3 regions of the Flaviflexus ciconiae genome follow, and region 3 is predicted to be linked to each of the others. Evidence: riboswitches for the same ligand, from Rfam matches in the RefSeq annotation. Region 3 holds a riboswitch; each other region holds the start of a gene.

Evidence for each region. Region 3 has a riboswitch for S-adenosylmethionine ahead of EJ997_RS11585 (hypothetical protein). Riboswitches for the same ligand answer to the same signal wherever they lie in the genome.
Region 1: linked by a shared signal. The riboswitch ahead of EJ997_RS00690 (methionine ABC transporter ATP-binding protein) and the one ahead of EJ997_RS11585 (hypothetical protein) in region 3 are both predicted to bind S-adenosylmethionine.
Region 2: linked by a shared signal. The riboswitch ahead of EJ997_RS05250 (OsmC family protein) and the one ahead of EJ997_RS11585 (hypothetical protein) in region 3 are both predicted to bind S-adenosylmethionine.

The regions. Positions count from the first base shown of each region.
Region 1 is NZ_CP034593.1:155,827-163,185, reverse strand. It holds gene EJ997_RS00695 (methionine ABC transporter permease) at 1-11, opposite strand, end outside; gene EJ997_RS00690 (methionine ABC transporter ATP-binding protein) at 8-979, opposite strand; SAM riboswitch class I at 985-1,071, opposite strand; gene EJ997_RS00685 (aldo/keto reductase) at 1,297-2,106, opposite strand; gene EJ997_RS00680 (HAD family hydrolase) at 2,176-2,817, opposite strand; gene EJ997_RS00675 (MFS transporter) at 2,887-3,870, shown strand; partial or broken gene tuf (elongation factor Tu) at 4,303-5,495, opposite strand; gene fusA (elongation factor G) at 5,604-7,359, opposite strand, start outside.
Region 2 is NZ_CP034593.1:1,161,306-1,168,664, reverse strand. It holds gene gltX (glutamate--tRNA ligase) at 1-1,130, shown strand, start outside; tRNA gene EJ997_RS05280 (tRNA-Gln) at 1,452-1,523, shown strand; tRNA gene EJ997_RS05275 (tRNA-Glu) at 1,547-1,619, shown strand; tRNA gene EJ997_RS05270 (tRNA-Glu) at 1,668-1,740, shown strand; gene EJ997_RS05265 (biotin transporter BioY) at 1,914-2,489, opposite strand; gene pdxH (pyridoxamine 5'-phosphate oxidase) at 2,698-3,327, shown strand; gene EJ997_RS05255 (DUF364 domain-containing protein) at 3,449-4,219, opposite strand; SAM riboswitch class I at 4,401-4,493, shown strand; gene EJ997_RS05250 (OsmC family protein) at 4,672-5,154, shown strand; gene EJ997_RS05245 (DUF5692 family protein) at 5,435-6,412, opposite strand; gene EJ997_RS05240 (TetR/AcrR family transcriptional regulator C-terminal domain-containing protein) at 6,618-7,169, shown strand; gene EJ997_RS05235 (ATP-binding protein) at 7,185-7,359, opposite strand, start outside.
Region 3 is NZ_CP034593.1:2,582,161-2,589,519, reverse strand. It holds gene EJ997_RS11590 (hypothetical protein) at 60-464, opposite strand; gene EJ997_RS11585 (hypothetical protein) at 697-1,116, opposite strand; SAM riboswitch class IV at 1,127-1,242, opposite strand; gene EJ997_RS11580 (hypothetical protein) at 1,385-1,786, opposite strand; SAM riboswitch class IV at 1,801-1,916, opposite strand; gene EJ997_RS11575 (hypothetical protein) at 2,139-2,906, opposite strand; gene EJ997_RS11570 (hypothetical protein) at 3,014-3,880, opposite strand; gene EJ997_RS11565 (PDDEXK family nuclease) at 4,215-5,306, shown strand; gene EJ997_RS11560 (Fic family protein) at 5,358-5,591, opposite strand; gene EJ997_RS11555 (ferritin family protein) at 5,991-6,626, opposite strand; gene EJ997_RS11550 (TetR/AcrR family transcriptional regulator) at 6,987-7,262, shown strand.

The DNA.
Region 1 (7,359 bases), 400 kb from region 3:
AAAGTATTCATGCTGCACGCTCCTTCGCATCAATGCCCTGAGCAGCGAGCGCCGCAATGGTCGAATCGACCCGAGCATTTTCAACCGAGAGAACGAGGCGTGCGATCTGGGCGGAGCCCAGAGTCTCGAACGTTCCAGCGGTAACATCTGCCCCGAGCTCGGCCACCAGGCTGAGAACGTGGGAACCGGAGGGCTCCCCCGGACGGGACGTAAAGGCAATGTCGATCAGTGTCGTTCCCGGCGGGATCTCGTCAACCTTCGGAGGCGGAACAATGGCAGCACCTAGGCGGGAGCCGGTGTCCGTGATGATCTCGTCAAGCCTGCCGGACTGAACAACCTTGCCCTTCGACAGGAGCGTGACGGCGTCACAGGTTTCGCGCACCACCGACATCTCGTGCGTGATGATGACGACCGTGACACCGGTCTGGTCGCGAACATCCTTAATGAGGTCGAGAATCTGTTCGGTGGTTTGAGTATCGAGAGCCGAGGTCGGTTCATCGCACAGGAGCACTGCGGGCCGTGCCGCGAGCGCACGGGCAATGGCGACGCGCTGGCGCTGACCACCGGAAAGCTGGGACGGATAGGAGTCGCCACGGTCACCAAGGCCGACGAGGTCAAGGAGCTCTTGTACGCGTTCGCGCCGCCCTCCCCTATCAAGGCCGGCAACCTTCAGCGGGTACGCAATGTTTTGACCGGCGGTACGAGCATCAAGCAGGTTGCCGCCCTGGAACACCATGCCGATTGAGCGGCGTGCTGTCCGTAGCTGGTTGGGGGTGAGCGAGGAAAGGTCCTGCTCATCGACCCAAATATGGCCTTCGGTTGGCCTTTCGAGTGCCGTCAGGCACCTGATCAGAGTGGACTTGCCCGCACCCGACTGGCCCACAATTCCGTGAATTTGGCCTGCAGGGATATTGAGATCGATACCGTCGAGAGCGACAACTCCCGGGTACACCTTGCGGACACCGTCCAATGTGATCATTGATTCCTCCATCGGTCCTGGCCTTAGCACCGGGTTTTTCTCGGTTGCTGCGGCGTCGACGAGCCAGGTCTCTCAGCCACTCTTGATGGTTCCCCCATTAGACAACGCCCCAGGTCAGAGCGCCAAACAATCTCAGGATTTGGACGCAGTTGGCCGTGTGACACCGAGCACGTTATGTCAACCTATGTCCACTTTATTCATGGGCAAGGGAGAGCCCCGACGACAGTCACCCGCACGTTCCTGTACAGGAAATGTGCGAGGCATAACTACCGCCGGGGCGCCTCTGAAGTTTGGTTCTACACTTTAAGTGCTTAGGTCTATCGCTCGTCGTGCGTTGCAGGATCCCATTCGCCAAGTTCGCGCTGCGGGAGTGCGGAGATCGCTTCCACCTCTGCGGGGGTCAGCTGAACCTCGACAGCCTCAAGGTTCTGCTTCCTACGCTCCTCGTTCGTGGAGCGGACAATCGGGATGGCACCGATCGCACGGTGCCAGGCCAGGACTGCCTGCGAGGGCGTGATGCTGTGCGCTTCGGCCGCGGAGACCACAGCTTCTGTCTCGAACAGGTCACCACCCTTTGAAAGCGGGGACCAGGACTGGACAGCAATCCCGCGATCAGCAAGTTCCTTGCGGTATTCGGGGCGGTGCAGGCCCGGGTCAACCTGCACCTGGTTCGTGGCAGGGACGAGGCCGGTCTTAGCCTTCAGTTCATCCAGGTGTTCGATGAGGAAGTTGGAGACGCCGAGGGTGCGGACAAGACCTTCCTCCTGCGCCTTGGCCATCTCCTCGTACGCCTCGGGGTAAAGGCCAAGCATGGGGAGCGGCCAATGAATAAGCCACGCATCGAGGTAGTCGACGCCGAGCCTGCTAAGGCTACGCTCGAGCGCTCCCCGAACATCCCCATGATCATTGCCGCGGAGCTTGGTTTGGAGAATAACGTCCTCGCGAGCAACGCCGGAGGCCTTGATTCCCTGACCGACGGCCTCTTCGTTCTCGTACTTCGATGCCGTGTCGATAAAGGTATAGCCAGCATCGAGCGCCGAAGCGACAGCAGTTGTCGCTTCCTCTCCCATGAGGGGAGAAGTGCCGAATCCGATCTTCAGTGAATTGAAATCAACCTGTGCGTTCATTCACCCAGGCTACCAACGCGTAACCTCGGCGACGAGAGTTCCAAGCCCCTGGCAGAATCCGAAACGAACTCAGAGGAGGCCTGCGAGTGCCGCGAGCTCCAGCTTCAACACGTTAACGACTCTCGCTCCCGCACCGCGTGCCGACGTCTCCCCCGGGATTGAGTCTTCAAAGGCCAAGCATTCGGCGGGGTTCACACCGAGTCTGCTGATAGCGGTGGCATAGGGCTCGGGGTCCGGCTTGCCACGCTGCACCTGATCCCCGGTGACACGCGCAGAGAAGTAGTCTCGCGGCAGGCTTTCAATGGCCGGCCCAGCTAGATTCATCGGGGTGGCAGTCACTAGAGCTTGGGGCATTCCAGCATCTGCAAACGCATCGAGAAGTTCAATAGCTCCGGGCATGAGGTCCGGATCCGAATAGACCTGCTCGGCCATGAGGACCGCTACCTCTTCGAAGAGAACCATGCCGTCAGCAACGTCCCCACCATCGCGCCGGAGAACAAATTCCATGTGTTCGGCATGATCTTCCGTGGATGATCCGTGGAGAGCTTCTTCATCGGATTTCAACCAGCTTCCACCCCGTGCTTCAATGATCTTCTTCGTGTTGGCAACCCACTGGGACTCGGTATCCGTGATCGTTCCATCCAGGTCCCAGAGGATGGCGGAGGGTTCAGAATTGAGTCCGCAGGCGCGGTACACGTCAACAAGGCTCATACTGCCAGGGTACGCGAAGCCACCTGATGGTACGACTCGACGCGCACTCCATCACCCTTCCACGTGCGGATGGAACCTCTCCCATGCGGACTGGCGGGACATGCCCAAAGATTCACCGATGCTCGCCCAGCTCAGACACTGTCCGGCCCAGTTCTCCTACTCGCTGCCGGAATCATCGGAATAGCCGACGTCGTCTTCACAACCGCAGAGACGACCGTGATCCCCGCTCTTGTCCCGAAGAAGCGGCTCAAACACGCCTACTCCCGCCTGGCAGTCACAAGTCAGTCAGCATCAGCTGCCGCGGCGGGCACCGGCAGCCTGGCATTGGGCTTTCTCGGGATGCCCGGGATGATCACCCTAGCAGTCACGTCCTACGTTTCATCCCTGCTCAGCCAGCTTGGGATCCGGGCACCTGCTCAACCAGAGACTATGCAGATCAGACCGAAGGCTCGTCTACGCGATGGCTTCGTTGCCTTCTGGGAGATTCCTGCCCTCCGGGCCCTTACCACCTCGGCAGCATTGACAAACGCTGGGGTGATGCTCGGCAACACAATTCTGCCGGTGTTCATTCTCAGCGACCTTGGTTTCTCTCCCGCCATCTACGCAGCCCTTGGTGTCATCTCAACCATCGGCGCTATCATCGGTGCCGGGCTCGCGCCCCGCCTCTCAGGACACAACGGTCTGCGCCGACTACGTATCGCCTGCGCACTCGTTGCGGTTTCCGCCGTTCTCCTCGCGGTGTTCTGCCAGCGACTGCCGGGCCCGGAACTAATCTGGCTAGCGATCCAAGGCTTCTCGTGGAATCTGCTCGTCAGTATCTCAGCGGTGTCCGGAGCCGAGGTACTACCCAAGACAATCAGCCAAGAACAGCTCGCATCGGTCGCAGCTTCACAGCGCACCATCACGCTAGGGATCATGCCGATCTCAGCCCTTATCGGTGGCGCCCTTGGAACAGTGGCGGGTTCGGTACCGATGCTGGTGGTATGGGCGGAGCTAGCGGGCCTTGCAACTCTCCCCATCCTCGCCAAACGCTCCCTCGAAGATTACCGCTAGTTGTCTGCGGGCCGGTGGATTGACTGGACCGTAGTCGGCCACCTCCCACTGACCCACCGCTTACGTGCCATGAACTGAGGAGCCCTGGGCATATGCTCCACCCATAGTCCCAGTCGCGGTAGATGGTCTGCACTAGCCGCACCGGCATCACCTCCGCGTTGCACGAGAGCACAATCGCTCCTTCGCTGTCGAAGCAGTCCCGGTTCCGATCGGACGAGCATCCTCGGGTACCTCTTCAGTACGTCAGCGCCGCAGGGGAATCCCAGACACAGCACTTCCCGAGATAGCTCCTTTCGATGTCGGCCCATCGCGCCCGACAATGCTCCCCTGTTTGAAATCACTCCCCTCTCGGGACATGCAACCCGTTGAGACAAGTACGCCCCGGCGAAAGCCGGGGCGCACTCATGAGATCGATAGATCTAGGCGTTTGAATTAGCCGAGGATCTTGGTGACCTTACCTGAACCAACGGTGTGGCCACCCTCGCGGATAGCGAAGCCGAGGCCCTCTTCCATGGCGATGGGCTGGATCAGCTCAACGGTCATCTCGGTGTTGTCACCGGGCATAACCATCTCGGTGCCCTCGGGAGGGTGATGACGCCGGTAACGTCCGTGGTACGGAAGTAGAACTGCGGGCGGTAGTTGGAGAAGAACGGGTTGTGACGGCCGCCCTCTTCCTTCTTGAGCACGTAGGTCTGTGCCTCGAACTTGGTGTGCGGGGTGATGGAGCCGGGCTTGCAAACGACCTGGCCGCGCTCGACCTCTTCGCGCTTGATGCCGCGGATGAGGAGACCACAGTTCTCGCCTGCGTCGGCGTGGTCCATCTGCTTGTGGAACATCTCGATACCGGTGACGGTGGTCGTCATCGGCTTCTCCTTGATGCCGAGGATCTCGACATCGGAGTTGATCTGGAGCTGACCACGCTCGACACGACCGGTGACAACGGTGCCACGGCCGGTGATGGTGAAGACGTCCTCGATGGGCATGAGGAACGGCTTGTCCATGTCGCGGACCGGGTCGTCGAAGTAGGTGTCAACCTGCTCCATGAGGTCCTGAACGGACTTGACCCACTTCTCGTCGCCCTCGAGTGCCTTGAGAGCCGAGATCTGCATGACGGGAGCGTTGTCGCCGTCGAAGCCCTGCGACGAGAGAAGGTCACGGACCTCCATCTCGACGAGCTCGAGGATTTCCTCGTCGTCAACCATGTCGGACTTGTTCAGCGCAACGATGAGCTGCGGAACGCCAACCTGGCGGGCGAGAAGAACGTGCTCACGGGTCTGAGCCATCGGGCCGTCGGTGGCGGCGACAACGAGAATCGCGCCGTCCATCTGTGCGGCACCGGTGATCATGTTCTTGATGTAGTCGGCGTGACCGGGGGCGTCAACGTGTGCGTAGTGACGCTTCTCGGTCTGGTACTCAACGTGCGAAACGTTGATGGTGATGCCGCGCTGACGCTCCTCGGGAGCGTTGTCGACCTGGTCGAACGGGGTGAACTCGTTCAGATCCGGGTACTGGTCAGCAAGAACCTTCGAGATGGCAGCGGTCGTCGTCGTCTTACCGTGATCGACGTGACCGATGGTGCCGATGTTCATATGCGGCTTGGACTTGTCGTACTTGGCCTTGGCCACTTGTCCTCCTGTAGGACTCGGGTAGTTTCTCTGCTTGAAAAGGATACAGGAGCATCCTCGGGGCGGAGCGATCTACTATCGGTTATTTTTCTTACAAATGACCTAGGCTCACTCGCCCCGGGTCTTCTTGATGATTTCCTCGGAGACATTCCTCGGAACTTCCGCGTAAGTCGCGAACTGCATGGTGTACACCGCGCGACCCTGCGTCTTGGAACGCAGATCACCAACGTACCCGAACATTTCGGACAGCGGAACCTGGGCGCGAACGATCTTGATGCCGGTCGCGTCCTCCATGGACTGAATCATGCCACGGCGAGAGTTAAGATCGCCAATCACATCGCCCATGTACTCTTCGGGGGTCCTGACCTCGACGTCCATCATGGGCTCGAGGAGAACCGGATCTGCCTGCTTGATGCCTTCGCGGAAGACACCCTGGCCGGCGATCTTGAATGCCATCTCCGAGGAGTCGACATCGTGGTAGGCGCCGTCGAGGAGGGTGGCCTTAACGCCAACCATCGGGTATCCGGCGAGGATACCGTTCTCCATGGCAGCCTGGATGCCCTGGTCAACCGACGGAATGTATTCGCGGGGAACACGGCCGCCGGTCACGGCGTCAACGAATTCGTAAACTTCGCTGTCTTCGGTCTGCGGGATCGGCTCGAAAGCGACCTGGACCTTAGCGAACTGACCCGAACCACCGGTCTGCTTCTTGTGCGTGAAGTCGACCTTGTCGACCTTGCGGCGGATGGTCTCGCGGTACGCAACCTGGGGTGCGCCAACGTTGGCGTCAACCTTGAACTCGCGCTTCATGCGCGTGACAAGGATGTCGAGGTGGAGCTCGCCCATACCGCCGATAACGGTCTGGCCGGTTTCCTCGTCGAGGCGGACGGAGAACGTCGGGTCCTCTTCAGCAAGACGCTGAATGGCGGTGCCGAGCTTCTCCTGGTCGCCCTTCGACTTGGGCTCGATAGCAACGTGGATAACGGGCTCGGGGAACGTCATCGACTCGAGGATGACAGGCTTCTGCGCGTCGCAGAGCGTGTCGCCCGTGGTCGTGTTCTTGAGTCCGATGACCGCGTAGATGTGGCCCGCGTGGGCAACGTCAACGGGGTTCTCCTTGTTGGAGTGCATCTGGAAGATGCGGGAGATGCGTTCCTTGTTCGACTTCGTCGAGTTCTGGATCTGCGAACCTGCCTCGAGCTTGCCCGAGTAGACGCGGATGTAGGTGAGCTTGCCGAAAAACGGGTGAACGGCAACCTTGAACGCGAGAGCCGCGAAGGGCTCGTCCTCGTTGGCGGAGCGGGTAACAACTTCCTCTTCGTTGCCGACGGCGTGACCTTCGATGGCCGGGACGTCGAGCGGGGACGGGAGGTAGTCGAGAACGCCGTCGAGCATCGGCTGGACGCCAATGTTCTTGTAGGCGGAACCGCAGAAGACCGGGTAGGCCTCGCCAGCGATCGTGAGCTTACGGATGGCGCCCTTGATCTCGTCGATCGTGAGCTCTTCGCCACCGAGGTACTTGTCGAGCAGGTCCTCGTCGGTCTCTGCAACCGACTCGAGCAGCTCGGCGCGAGCGGCCTCAACGGCGTCCACCATGTCGGCGGGAATCTCTTCCTCGATGACAACGGTGCCGTAGGTCTTCTCACCGTTCTGCTCTGCCGGGAAGCGGTACGCAACCTGCTTGATGACGTCAACGACGCCAGCCAGGTCGGACTCTGCACCGATGGGGAGGGTCACGACGAGCGGGGTCGCCTTGAGGCGATCCTTGATCGTCGAGACGGTGAACTCGAAGTTGGCTCCGAGCTTGTCCATCTTGTTGACGAAGCAGATACGGGGAACGTTGTACTTATCCGCCTGACGCCAC
Region 2 (7,359 bases), 1.4 Mb from region 3:
CCGCGGGACGCGACCCCAAACTCGGGTACGACGGCTTTGATCGCGACCTGTCCGAAGAGCAGAAGGCAGCCTTCCGTGCCGAGGGCCGCGAACCCGTTCTCCGTATTCGCATGCCAGATGAAGACGTCACCTTTGATGATGCTGTTCGTGGCGAGATCACCTTCGGCCCCAGCTCCATCCCCGACTACGTCATTGTCCGCGGCAACGGACAGCCCCTCTACACGCTCACCAACCCGGTCGATGATGCTCTCATGGAGATCACTCACGTGCTCCGCGGCGAGGATCTGCTGTCCTCCACCCCCCGCCAGGTTGTTCTCTACCGGGCCCTCGTGGACCTCGGTATCGCTAAGCAGGTACCGACCTTCGGCCACCTGCCGTATGTCATGGGTGAGGGGAACAAGAAGCTCTCCAAGCGCGACCCGCAGTCGAACCTGTTCCTGCACCGCGACAACGGCATGATCCCCGAGGGCCTCGTCAACTACCTGGCACTGCTGGGATGGGCGATTGCACCCGACAACGACATCTTCACCGTTGAGGAACTCATCGAAGCCTTTGACGTCAATGACGTCAACCCGAACCCGGCCCGCTTCGACGAGAAGAAGGCCATCGCCATCAACGCCGAGCACATTCGTCGCCTCGGCGTCGACGACCTGGCCCGCCGCCTCGTCCCCTTCCTCGGAGGCTCCGTCTCCGCAGATAGCTACGACGGCCTCACAGCTGAAGAGAAGCGGATCGTTGACGCCGCTACACCGCTTGCCCAGACCCGCATCCAGGTTCTCTCCGAGGCCGGCCCGATGATGGGATTCCTCTTTAAGAATTCCACTGAAATCGAGTACAACGAGAAGGCCCTGAACAAGCTTGGTGAGACGGCGCCCCAGGTTCTGAATGCGGCGATCGAGAACCTGTCTGTCCTTGCAGACTTCACTGCCATGTCCATCAAGGACGCCATGTCCACCGCCGTCATTGACGGCATGGGAATAAAGCCGCGCCTGGCTTTCGCGCCGCTCTTCGTCGCCATCACCGGCACAAACGTCTCCCTGCCGGTCTTCGACTCCATGGAGATCCTCGGACGCGATGAATCCATCACCCGCCTTAAGCGGCTTGTCGAGCAGCTGGGTTCCGCAGGGTAAGTGAAGCGGTAACAGCGATTAGCTGAGGTCACACGGTGACGCCGCACAAAGAGCATAAAGCTGAAGCAAACGGCCCGGTTCAGAAATGAGCCGGGCCGTTTATTAGCCGGGTCGACTCTTATAGGAACGAATGCGACAGTTCTACGAGGGCGAATTCGACTGTGCGGTGGCGGGGGAGGAGCGGCGCTGCGGAGGGCTTTTGGTACGAAACTGTCGGTGCTTCTCGGACCGTGACCACCTTCACCCCCACCGGTTTTGCCAACAAAATAGGGAGCCGGTAGAGTTTAGTTCTGCGCGCAACCGAGGTTGCGGGCAAACCCTTGGGGTATGGTGTAATTGGCAGCACGAGTGATTCTGGTTCATTTAGTCTAGGTTCGAGTCCTGGTACCCCAGCAAGTTTCTTCGGAGACTTATAGGCCCCGTTCGTCTAGCGGCCTAGGACGTCGCCCTCTCACGGCGGTAACACCGGTTCAAATCCGGTACGGGGTACGGATGGCGCAAGCCGTCTACAGATAATTTCATACGTTGTTATCTAGGGCCCCGTTCGTCTAGCGGCCCAGGACGTCGCCCTCTCACGGCGGTAACACCGGTTCAAATCCGGTACGGGGTACAGGAAAGGTCCGAGCAATGCGCTCGGGCCTTTTGCTTTGCCCGGATAGGCAGGGCGGTGAGGCGTGCGAATGCTTGCCGGGACGGGCCTCCCGGCTCGTGTGCCCCCTGATTGCTTTCGGGAACAACACAGCCCCGGCAAATATCCGAGGGCTGTGCGAAGAGCGGGGATGCTTACTTGCTCTTGCCGATCAGGTGCCAGGTGGCGGGCAGGAGTGCCATGGCGGCGGCTCCCTTGATGGCGTCACCAATGAGGAAGGGAACAACTCCCATTTCCAGTCCCTGAACAAGATCTGCCCCCGTGAATGCCATAAGCCAGGGGAGGCCAACGGCGTAGATCAGGACCGAGCAGGCAATAACCAGAAGGGCAGTCTTGCCGATAGAGCGGTCGAAGCCCTTGGAGGCAAGCTTGCCGGCGGCCGCCGCGGCAAGGATGTAGCCGATGATGTAGCCGAAGGAAGCCGACTCCCATCCGCTACTCTGCTCCGCAAAGATCGGTGCCCCCGCCATTCCGGCTAGCATGTACAGCGAAAGCGACAGAGTGGCCTTGACCGGGCCAAGGGCTGCGCCGGTCAGGATGACCGCAAAGGTTGAAAGGGAGAGAGGCACGGGCGTGAATCCGAGAGGGATCACGATCTGGGAGGCGATAGCGACAAAGATCGCACCGCCCGCGACAAGAGCGATATCACGGGCGCGGGAGAACGGAATCCGGTCGGACAGTACGCCGACGGCAATGTTGGGAGTGGTCACAGGCCACCTTTCACAGTTACGAATCAGTAGGTTACTGAATCGTAGGTTAGTTGTTTCGGCTTGGGCAACAGCATCCACCATGTGGGCGGGAGCCAAAAAGTGGCGTCACGATTGCGACCAGCAAAGAGACCGCTCACGTGATCTCCTCGCTGATTTTTCCCCGAGATTCTGGTCTTTCGGGGTCGGGTATGGGGCATAGGATGCTCATATGGACATCTCAGATATGCGACGCAGCTACGAGTCCGGGGAACTGAACGAGGCGGACCTTCCTTCGTCCCCGAAACCCCTTTTTGATCAGTGGCTGGCGGAAGCCGTCGAGTCTGACGAGCGTGACGCGAATGTGATGGTGCTTTCGACCGTGGATCAGCATGGTGGTCCATCTAGCAGGGTTGTTCTCGCGAAGCAGGTAACCCCCGAGGGCATCATCTTTTTTACGAACTACGACTCCCGCAAGGCCGCTGAGATCAAGGTCAACCCGAGGGTTGCCCTGAACTTCCACTGGGCTTCGCTCGACCGCATGGTCAGGATCGAGGGGCGGGCGGAGCGCATCACCGATGTCGAATCGGATAAGTACTTTGACTCTCGCCCGGTCGGCTCCCGTCGGGGCGCCATTGCCTCCCCGCAGTCTCAGGTGATCGAAAGTCGGCAGGTGCTCCTCGATGAGGTGGAGAAGCTGGAGAGATCCGGTGAGGAGCCCCACCGGCCGAACAACTGGGGTGGCTACCTCGTACGGCCCAAGGTCCTGGAGTTCTGGCAGGGCAGGCCCGACCGGCTCCACGACAGGATCCGCTACCGCGTCGTTGACCGCGCGTGGGCTTGGGAGCGCCTAGCTCCGTAGTGTCAGCCAGTACCGACAGCCTATGTCCGCCCTGTAACTGGTCCGCGACCATAGGCTTTTTTCAATGACGTGAGTCTTGCTTTGCACTTATGCCTGCTGGCGTTGCCAGAACGAACGAGGTTTACAGCTCTGGTTTGACCTTTGCGAAGTCGACCATGGTTCCGGCTGCGCTCGGGAAGCCGCGTCCGGTGCCGCGGAGAATCTCGGTGAGGTGCTCCGGGTTGGTGCACACGAGTCCTGATAGCCCGTTCACGCCGTAGTCGTAGAGGATTGGTGACATGGTTGATGATGGTCCGGTGAGGACCACGTAGGCGTCTTGGGAAAGCTCGAGTAGGCGGGGGAGTGTCTTGTTGACGAGCGTTGATCCGGTGATGAAAACGAAGTCCTGTTCCGGCAGAATGTATTCGCTTGCCGTATCCGGGTAGTCGTTGTCCCGGGGTCTGCGCTCAATGATGCAAAGCTCACCCACTCCCTCGAAGCGGTTCTCGATAAACCGGAAGTGGCCGATCGTGGCGACCTTCTTACCCTGAACCAGTTCGGCGTAGGTGTCGAAGGCACCTTCGGTTCCTTCGGTGTTCTCGGGGAAACGATAACCGCAGGACGGGATGCGCCCTGGATGATTGTGCCAGGCATTGATCGCGGCAACGCCAATACCCGCCTCCGCCAGGTTCCAGGAGCGCACCAGCATTGCGGCTTCCCTCAGCGGTCGGCCAATCAGCGACTCGGTGGAGATTGATGGTCGGGTCCGTACATCGGTTGTCATCGCAACGCCGCTTGTCCCATCATCTGCTGTGACTCGGGTCCAGATGTTGCCGACCTGGTAGTCGGAAACCTTGGCCGACGCATCGATCGCGTCAATGAGATTGTCATACAGGGCCCACGGATTACTCATAGCCCAATCGTACGTGAATGCCGAGGGGGTAAATGCGGCGGAAGTGGATGGAATCTGTAGCAATTCTTGTTGTTAGAAACCTGTCCACGGCTGTTCTGGGTACGGCGGAAAGTCTGTTCTGCGCAGTTTGTTCAAATTTTGGAATGCGTAGACGGCAGGGGTTGACGCCCTTAATCTGGAACCACTATCGCGAGCAGTCGAGAGTCCTGGCTCTATGACGCTGCAGCAACCTTTCGAGATTCGGAGCGGGTGCTAATGCCAGGTTCGATGGAGGACAGAATGCGAATGTTCGTCGCGGCGTGAGGCCGCAGTAGCCACAGAGCTCAACGGAGCAGTCTCGATATTGCTCACCGCCAATCAATAAAAGGCGCTGTTTTGCGTACCCGTAATCTCCCACGAAGTGTGGGCGGGCGTCAGCGCACCCAAAAACTAAGAACTTAAGGAAAAAGATCATGACTACACTCGCTACCCAGACCAAGCCGAAGCTCATTTCCCTCACCACGACCGGAACCTGGGTCGGTCAGGCAAGCACCGATATCACCGCTGGAGAGTTCAACTTCCGAGTCTCCGAGCCCACGGGGCTTGGCGGTAACAACTCCGGTCCGAACCCCTTCCAGTACCTCATCGGTGCTTTCGAAGGTTGCATTGCTGTCGTCATCGAAACCGTTGCTGCCGAACGTGGCTACGAGATCGACGGTGTCGATATTGAGATCACCGGAACCCTGGATCTTCGTGGCTTCGAAGGTGTGGAAGGCGTTTCCCCGCACTTCCAGACCGTTGTTGGTTCCGTGAAGATCACCGCTGACCTTGATATTGAACAGTTCGGGACCCTCGTGAATGAGACTGAGCGCCGCTGCCCCATCTACAACCTGATTAAGGATGCTGGGGTCACCCCACAGATCGAATGGTCGAACGAGAAGAATACCGCTAAGTAGTTCAGTCCTTCGACAATCAACTACTCGTAACCTCATAGAAGTCGGGCTCTTTCACTAGCCCTGGATCAATGAGCGAAGCGTCTGTCAGTATGTGGCCACTCCACACTGACAGACGCGTCGCCCTTTCCGCAGTAAATCCGCGGGTTCTATGACGGATTCATTTATTTGGCACTGGCTTGACTGGTCCCGCAGCAGATTCTCTCGTCCGATGGCGGACACTGAGTCCGACATAGCCTTCCCTTGTCCTGTGGAGACCTAGTATGTTCCGCAGGTGTTCTGGTTACGCCATCTTGTCGAACGTGTCGGCGGCAATTCGGCTGTCCAGAGGCTCAACCGGGGTGTTTGCGGCAACGATTGCCTTGTATTCGGGGTGATCCGTGTACAGCTCATCCTTGAGCGGGTTGAGGCGCTTCTTCAGGATTGTGCGGATCTGGTAGATGATGAGAGCGACGTTGGCGACCAATGCCAGTGCCGAGATGACAAAGAGGGCGACGGGACTCCTGGAGGTTTCGACGGCAAACATTGAGTCGGAGACAAATGTCGGCACCGCCATAGTGAACATCATCCAGAGGGCCAGGGTGTTGGCCCGGTGTTGGAGCCAGGCGCCCTTCTTGATGAAGAATGCGGGGATAGTGCAGGAGATGAGGAGTGCCCCACCGGCGTAGAACGAATGGTCACCAACGCAGTTATAGACGTAGGCGAAGTTCCACAGGTCGTAGGCGATGATCCAGAACCAGAGCATGTCAGGCCAGATCATGTCCTTCGACTTGTCCCTGGAAATAAAGATTCCCGCCCATCCGCAAATCGCAACGAGGTTAAGAAGACCGGCTACGCCGTTCATCCAGTTCCAAGAACCCGACAGCATGTACACGCCATCGACGATGCCGTCGGCGTTCATGGCTCCCACCTGGAAGTCACGGATGCAGGCCTCGGCAATATTGATGGCGAGGATAGCTGCCGGGAAGATGAGGACCTTCTTATTAGCTGCGAGCTTGGGGAAGTAACGGATCGCCATGAAGCCAAGAGCTCCGGCGAGAGCTGAGTAGACCTTGACCCAGTGGAACCAGGTGCCGGTAGAAGAATCTGCACCTGCAGTTGTTGGCCATACAAAGATTGTGAGAATGATCGGGAGAATAATGAAGAAGGCGATGCCGCCGGCCTTCCATCTTCTCGTTACCTCGTTGAGGCCGATGAGTGCGCCGAGTACGACGAACCACATGAGCCATGAATACCAGGGGATAGATTCGAAGAGAAACATGATTCCTGTCCTGTCACTGAAACTGTTAGCGACATCGTCGTCGCCTCCCTTTCACGCTAAGACCCGCCCTAAACACTGCGATATAGACAGAAACCCGAAGGTGTCGCAATCACTGAAATTACTAGCTCAGGCAGGGCCCCTTTTACCGCCGAACCGGGACGTGCGTCCTATGATTGGAGGTATAAACGTTTCTGAGGGGGTGGCCATGTCGCAGGCGACAAAGGAGCTACTTGCTCGCTCACTTAAGGAACAGCTACTCACCACTCGACTTAACCGGGTGACGGTTTCGGGCCTGACTGCTCAGGCCGGCATCAACCGTCAGACGTTCTACTATCATTTTGCGGACGTCTACGATCTTGCTGCCTGGGTGTTTGAGCAGGAGATCGCCAACCACATAATGGAGCACGCCTCCTACGACCAGTGGGCAGACGGCTACCGGAAACTGCTTCGGTACATGAATGCAAACATGGAGCAGACCCAGGCCGTTATGAACTCCCTTTCTCACCGCAGGCGCGACGCCTTCTTCCTCGGCCAGTTTCAGCTCATGATGGAAGCGATCGTCACCGAACTAGAAGGCGACATTGTCCTAAGCACTGTTGATCGGCAGTTCATTGTCGACCACTATGCCTCGATCGTTCACGGACACCTGCTCCGCTGGCTCCTCACCGATGGACAAGAAGACCCCGACATGCTCGTCACGAGGATCCAGAAAATCCTTCGCGGCTCGGTACGGGACGCCCTGGAACGACTCGCATAGCTGACTCTGACAAGGTCAGATCCGTGCAAGTGCCTCGATGTCTTCCTCGAACTCGCGGGCGACCTCTGCGGAGACCGTGGCTCTGGTCTGCGAGATAGCTGAGAGGTAATCATCGACACTTGGTCCCTCGGTCGTACCGATCGTCGGGGCTGGATCTTCTGCCGAGTGGCCGTTGGCGAGTGCTCGCTCG
Region 3 (7,359 bases):
CCTTCAGCAGACCCCGGGCCTAACCGCAAGGCTAGTGTCGTTTCCACAGCCTTGGCTAGCTACTCACATTCGAGAGCCACACATTCCGTGGCCTCTCCTTCTTCAAGGCCGATCATGACAGTCAACTCTTCGAATGTCACTGCGATCATCTGCGCCTCTTCAGACCACCACACCTCGTCACCCTCGTCGATTCGGATGCGGAGGGCTTCAACCTTGTTAGGCTCATGCGCCCACATCCGCATCAGGCCCTCACTCGTCACAAAATTGACATAGGGAGCATCAACGCCAGCAACGATAACCTCATCCCACCTGCCGTGAAGCGCCGCCCTAGCATCTTCAACCTTGGTGACATGCGGGCGGCCATGCTGACAGAAGGCCTTCTCGACACTGTCAAAAACAAGGATTTCGCTCCATTCAAAAGTCTTCTTGGAAAAGCGCATGGCCTGGTGTTCGTGCTCGAACATATCTGTCCTATCCGTATCTAGCCCCGCCAGGGCAATCGAGTGGGGCCCGACCTGAGCCAGGCAGTGCCCCACGATGGGTGATTGAATTTCGGTCAAATCCTGTGGCACTGAGTGCGAAGAAGCGGCGCAGCCTCGTGGCTGCACCGCTGAGAAGACACCGCTGTCGCGGTGAAAGAGATGAATCAGTGCGGGGAGCTAAATGCTTCCCGCACTGATTCGAGGTTGATGAAGGTTAGATGCTTCGGGGTAGAGGTTTTGGCAGCTCAGGCCTCGAGTACTCGCATGGAGTGACCTCCGCTGCCACTCTGGTGATCGCTCTTATCAGGCCATTCGTCGCTCGTAGGATTCCCTTCGATTCGTGCAGTTCAACGGTTCCACCTTCAGAGTGCAGAAGGCGGATCGCGGTCACCAGGAAACGGGAGTGAGTCCATACCCGCCCCGAGCCTTCGCCCGAGATGATGTGAATGAACTTCCCATGGGTACCGGTGAGGATAACGGTTTCCCAGGTATCCTGGTCCGCTGCTTCGTAGTCTTCAGCTGAAAGATAGTGGCCGCTCTTGCTGGACCGGCATGAGCTACCGGAGTAGACCTCGGTGAATCTGTGCTTCTTGTCCGCCGGAGGATGCGCCTCACGGCGCTTGTTGTCGTTCATGATGTCCTTTGTCGCTAGCTTCCGCCTGGGCTTTTACCCAGGGGCCGATCTTCCCTTGGAGGCACCGTGTGCGATACGCGGTTGCCAGTCGACAAGCCAAGGGGCTTCACGTCGAACTTCTCGATCGATACTTCTATTATGGGCCCACGGGTCGGACAGAAATATTCTGCTTTTCTACCCGACCCGTGTTTCGACCTCGAGAGCTCAGCTGAAACAGCTGATTTCAATGGTCAGAACACACTGCGATTCGGCTGCCCTCGGCAGCGGCTTACAGGCTGTAGCCGCAGTCCGTTGGGCTCGGCGCAAGCGTGACTGGAGTTCCGACAACAGACCCGCTGGGCTCTTCCGAGTACACGGTCAGGAGGTGGTATCTTTCCGACCAGACAGTCCTCGCCTCGGGGTCCCGGGCAGCTATCTCCTGCACTTTGAGCAGGCGCTGGGGGTCGTGGTTCCAGCGGCGCTGGGTGCCTGCTTCTGTTCTGAAGTCGATGTAATGACCATCTACCGCGGTCACTTCGGCCGCGACTCTCCGCTCCTCAGAGGCAAGCCGGACCTGGATGAAATGGACACCGTGACCAGACTTGTATTTACTGCAGTCTTCCACAGTGACGTCTGGGCCTTCGATGAAAATGTATTCGTGCGCATCCGGCGCATCGTCCATGGGGTTCATAAGAATTTTCCTATATCGCATACTTCCTCCCGAGCTTTTGCTCGGGGGCCGATCTTCCTTCGGGAGCACCGTGCACGAAACGCGGTTGCTAGTCGACTAGCCGAGGGGCTTAGCGTCGAACTTCTCGATCTAGCTCTAAGTTACACACCCCGAGCACCCTGTCAAGCGTTAATCGAATTAACAACTTCAAAGATTCATTCAACCCACGAAAAATGCCCACCAACAGGGACCAGAGGGGGCGCTCCCGCCTTCCCATCAATGGGGAGACCAGCGGGTCAAAATAGAACTCATTATCGGCAAAGCTCAACGCTCCAGCGGGTTTCATAGGAACACGCGAGGCTTTTGACATCACTTACTGGTAGGACACAAACTCCGGCATCGGCTCCACCGCATAGGTCTCTTCCGGGGTGAGCATGGGAAGATCTTCATCAATGAAGTTCTTCCACCCCCACGCAATTCCTTCTGGAGCATCCTGGTGGAGGGCCCGCCAGGTAGCAGCTTTTGCCCCCTGGCTCCCCTGACCATCTGCATGGATCAGCAGAGCAACTTCAGATCGAGATAGATCGAGCTGGTCCCGATCGCGGATCATCTGAAGCTGGAACTGGTGAAGGATGACCACCTTCTGGGGAAGATCATTCGCCCGGACGTAGTCACTGAGGTAAGCAATAACCTCATTCACTTCATCGATCTCAACATGGCCGATCCGTGTAAGGGGCTCTTCATCAGGACCAAGCCGCCACTCCGGGTCGAGAGCTATTCCCACGTGCGGGTAGGCGAGAAGTTCCTCGTACTGTTGGACCTGTGTGAGGAAGTCAGTTCTGCCGGGCTGGAAGTCGAGGATGACATATTGGCCCGCGTCCCCCGCAGCTTCGATGAGGGGAATGAACCACTCAATAGGCCCTTCGTTCGAGTAGTCTCCATCATCGCCCGGCTCCCCGGCCGCAACGGTCACGATGATCTCCTGAGCCGGCACAACCGTGTCATCGGTCAGAGCTCGGTATGGCTCCGTCATCTCTTCTGCACGAGCAACAGTGGAGGGAACATCCTGTTCGCCGAGCAGCCCAAGTGCTGGTGTGATGGGAGAGCCGTACAGGGCAATATAGCGCTTCCCTCCGAACACATGCTGGGTCCCACCCGGCAGTTCAACACCGGTTGATGCGGCAGCCAGCTGCCACTCAAAGTCCTCAAGCTCTTCTTCGAACAGCCCAACAACAATGTCGGCAGATCCTACAGCCTGAATCGCTTCGCTCGACCCTCGGGGTCAGCCGGGGACAGGACAATGTCCGCACCAGCCGCATGGGCCGTACCGACCGCCGCAATCGAGCTGCCATCGGTCAGCACGACAACCCCATCGAGCAGATCAATGTCATGCTCCAGCTCAACATCAGTCAGCTGCGGAGCAGTAAAAGCTTCCCCTTCAGCCAAAGAAAGCAGAGTATCAAGGCCTTCTCCCTCGGGCGCCACGACCGTAAGAGAAGGATCGACCTCAATCTCCTCCCCTTCATCCGGCACGCGTGGCTCCCCACCAGCCACATCGGATTCAGCCTCGTCCTCGGCGCTCACCCCGGTGCTCTCCTCGGCGCTGTCCTCAGAGCCAGACTCCTCTTCCGCTTCTGCAGGAAGGACTGCGGGGATGGCGTCTACGTCTTCCATGTCCTCGAGCTCAACGCCGACGGCGATTACCCAGGTTGCGTCAAGCCTCTCCAGCTCGTCAGCGATCGCGTCTCCTTCGACAAGGACGGGTACAGAATAGGCCATGCCGAGCGAAGCCGCCTCCAACTGAAGCTCTTCATCAGTCACAACAGCTCCGGGTGAGGACTCAAAGAACTGCTCACTCATCGCAATAGATATTTCACTCGCATCAGCACCGGTAACGAGAAGGGTCGTGGGCTCGAGAACTACGGCAGCTGCCTCTTCTGCAGGCTCCACTTCTTCACCGGCCTCGTCACCCAGCTCCCCCACATCAACAGACTCTTGAAGATCGTCATCAGAAGAGCGCTCGCTACCATCAACAGTGCTGTTATCTGCAGATGAGCAGGCAGCAAGGACCGCTGACCCGGCAACAATCACAGCGACCAGTTTCTTCACCTTCATGCCTCGACCCTCTCACGCACCTATCAGTGCACCCACCCTACAGAAGAGCAATCCACCGGTCGCTCTCACCGAGGCCCCAAGGCGCTGCGGCACGTTTCCAGCGAACTATTCATGAATTGTTTCGCTCAGGAGATGGACAATTCTCCCCTCTACGCCTTCAGGGGTGATTCAAGCATCTACGTACTTCGCATAGGCAGAGCAAGGTCTCAACCGCGCCGACGAAGTCCGGCCAGTCGCTCCGAGTGCAGCTCATGAGCTGTTGGTGCATCCACCTTGTGGAGATCAAAGTAGGCTAGGAGAAGAAACCTGAAATCCTAATGCGAGTGGAGATGTCATGCCTGCTGAAATGGGGCTTTGGCGAGTAGATGGCGAGAAGCTAACACGAGTCGTCCCGACGGCTGTCAGCCTCGAATCTCAGCTCGAATCCTACATAGAGTCGGACGCTTCAATGCTCGGCGAGGCCCTCCTTATTATTGGCCGCCAGGTGCCTACCGCGCACGGCGGTTTTATTGACCTCCTTGCTCTTGATGAAACCGCTGCTGTCTATGTCATCGAATTAAAGAGAGATAAGACTCCGCGGGAGACCACAGCCCAGGTCATTGACTATGGCTCGTGGGTGGCGACTCTTGGCCGAGCCGATATTCAAGCAATCTTCGAAAATTACCAACCGGGCATTGCACTTGAAGAAGCCTTTGCGGAGATGTTCAACGAAACGCTGCCACTCGAGGTGAACTCCTCTCAGGTCCTCACTATCGTCGCGTCGAGCGTGGATCCCGCAACTGAACGTATTGTTCGCTTCCTCCATGAGGAGTATGCCCTTCCTATTAACGTGGTGTTCTTCCGACACTTTGTCGATGGGGGAAACTCATACTTCGCACGCTCTTGGCTTGTTGAGCCGACAAGCCAAGCCGCGCCTACATCAGCATCTTCACGCCGATCAAAGACCCGTGAGCGGTGGAACGGTACCGACTGGTATGTGTCCTTCGGCGAGTATGAAGGCGGTCGACAGTGGTCTGATGGACGGAAGTACGGATTCGTGTCCGCAGGCGGTGGCGAGTGGTTCAGCAGAACTCTGAAGAACCTTAAGCCAGGCGCACGTGTCTTCGCCTGTATTCCTAAAGATGGATATGTGGGAGTCGGCACCGTCCTTGGCGAAGCTGAACGCTTCGATGAGCTCAAAGTTGAATACCAAGGAGCCGAGACTCTCTTGGCGTCACTCGCTCTTGATGGCAACTACAGACGCGACGGAGATGAAAACGACAACGTTGCTGAATGGGCCGTCCCTGTCCAGTGGAGCCACACAGTCCCCAGCGGTCAGGGTTTCTGGAGAACCGGAATGTTCGCCAACCAGAACAGCGCTACCCGACTCCGTCAGCAATTCACCATCGAACAGGTGTCAACTGCATTTGGGCTTAATGAGGAGTAAATCTGTCCAGTGATGAATGTCCGACCTGGGGGAAGACCTCAATAGTCTCAATTACCCCCAGGCCTCGCCCGCGCGGTACTGAGTGAGAGCGTCGAAGTATCGTCCGGTTTCCCTGAGCAATCCCGCTGACAGAGGAACAGTCGTATGCCGAACGAGCCCGCTTTCATGCATGAGCGCATGAACACGAGCTCGTCCGGTGCGCCCGTTTCCTTCGACGAACGGATGAATAGTCTCGAATTGAGAAGAGGCGGCGCGCGTCGCCGAACGGATCGAGTGGATGCACAAGGACGTCGAAGCATGGTCCCCGTCGGTCGCGGCCTACGACCACGTCACCGTCCACTTCCTCCGCCTACCCAGCAAACGGCGCGAAAAGGTCTTTCACAGCTTCGGCGAGGCCGTCGCGCCGGGCGGCACGCTCCTCATCGTCGGTCACCACCCGCCGGATCTGAACGGGGTCAAACGACCCTCCGGAGAAGGCCTGCTGTTCACTCCAGAGAGCCTCACGGAGCTGGTCGCCTCCTCGGATAGGGAGCTGGTCGCCTGCGAGGCGCGTCCACGGGACACGAAAACCTCGGACGGCCGTCTGACGACGGTGCACGACAGCCTGTTCCGCGCACGCCAGCAGGCTGAACGCAGGTCGAGCGGCCGGCCTGACGACACCCCGCAAGACAATGCCCCACGCGCCTACCGCGGTCCGCGCCTGAATTCCAACATCTGTTCCGGGGTGAGGACTCCACCGTTATCGGCCGCGGCTTCGAAGGCCGGCAGGTGAACGTCGGCAGAGGCGCTACGCAAGTTCGTCAGCACGCGCGTGAGCCGAGCATCGTCTGTCTGTGTGAGCAGTCGGTCATACATCTCGATATTGGCGACCTCGCCTTCAGCCCCCGCCGACGCGGCCCCTTCCAGATCCTCCGGCGGCTCGATCTCGCCGATGTACGGATTCTCCGGCGCGTCGACCCCAACCATCGAGAGCTGTCTGATGAGGGCCTCGCTGTGGCGCTCTTCAGCAGCCTGGATCGAGACGTAAGGCTCCACGTCACCGAACTCGTCGATGATGGCCAGATACATGGCCGATGCGGCGTATTCGCCGTCCGGACCCATGAGAGCCTCCCAGGCAACAGCCGCAGGAGTGCCCACCGGGGGCGCTTCAGGCTCATCGACAACAGTGTCATCCTCCGATGGGCTTTCCGATGGATCGGACGCTGTCGTTGTCGCAGAAGGCGGAGATATCGTTGCAGTATCGTCCGTGACTGAAGTACAGGCTGATGGGCCGATTACGAGCACGACCAGCATCGCAGTCAGCGTGAGTAGCCTCGACATTTTCATGATCCACAGCCTCATTCCTAGATCACCTCAACCTACTCCCCCATGAGCGGTTGACAAGGGACCGCGGTCCCAACCTTGCCTTAATGGTCGTCCTTGAGCCAGCACCCACCATTGACCTCTTCGATCAGTCCACCAAACACGCGCCTTCACGCGAGCGACTGGGGTTCATCACCGCCGCCCGACCGAACGGATCCGTCTCACTCGCGGCAGTCGGTGCAGAGGCTACCGCCCAAGCCGGCCGAGAACGCTCCCGCTGACAGAGGGCACATTCCCCCGCGAGCAGTCGCTAACTCAGTGAGCACAACTCCATAGTCAGGCTCCCGCCCACCCTGACAGGCGGCGCACAATTAAACCATGCCCAAAATCACCTCCCCGACGGGGGAAGAGGTGCTCGCCTCCGCCGGCCTCGCGGGCTTCACGCCGACAAAAGTGAGTGAGCGCGCCGGCATCACCCGCTCCAGCTTCTATGATTACTTCGCTTCGAAGGACGATCTCCTCGTGGCCATTTCAATCGCTGCGATGGAGCGCTGGGAAGCGGAAATGGAGATCTCCCTCCATGACGTCGCCCCAGGCCCCGACCAACTCCGAGCCTTTGCGGACGAGGCGATGCGAGTTTCGGTTCGGTCTTGATCACCCGCCGCCAACGCTTTGAATCCTCCTCGAAGCACGTGGAACGTGCCTGCTCAGCGTCGGTCTCGACACGCCGACGGGCTGCAACCTCCGCTGA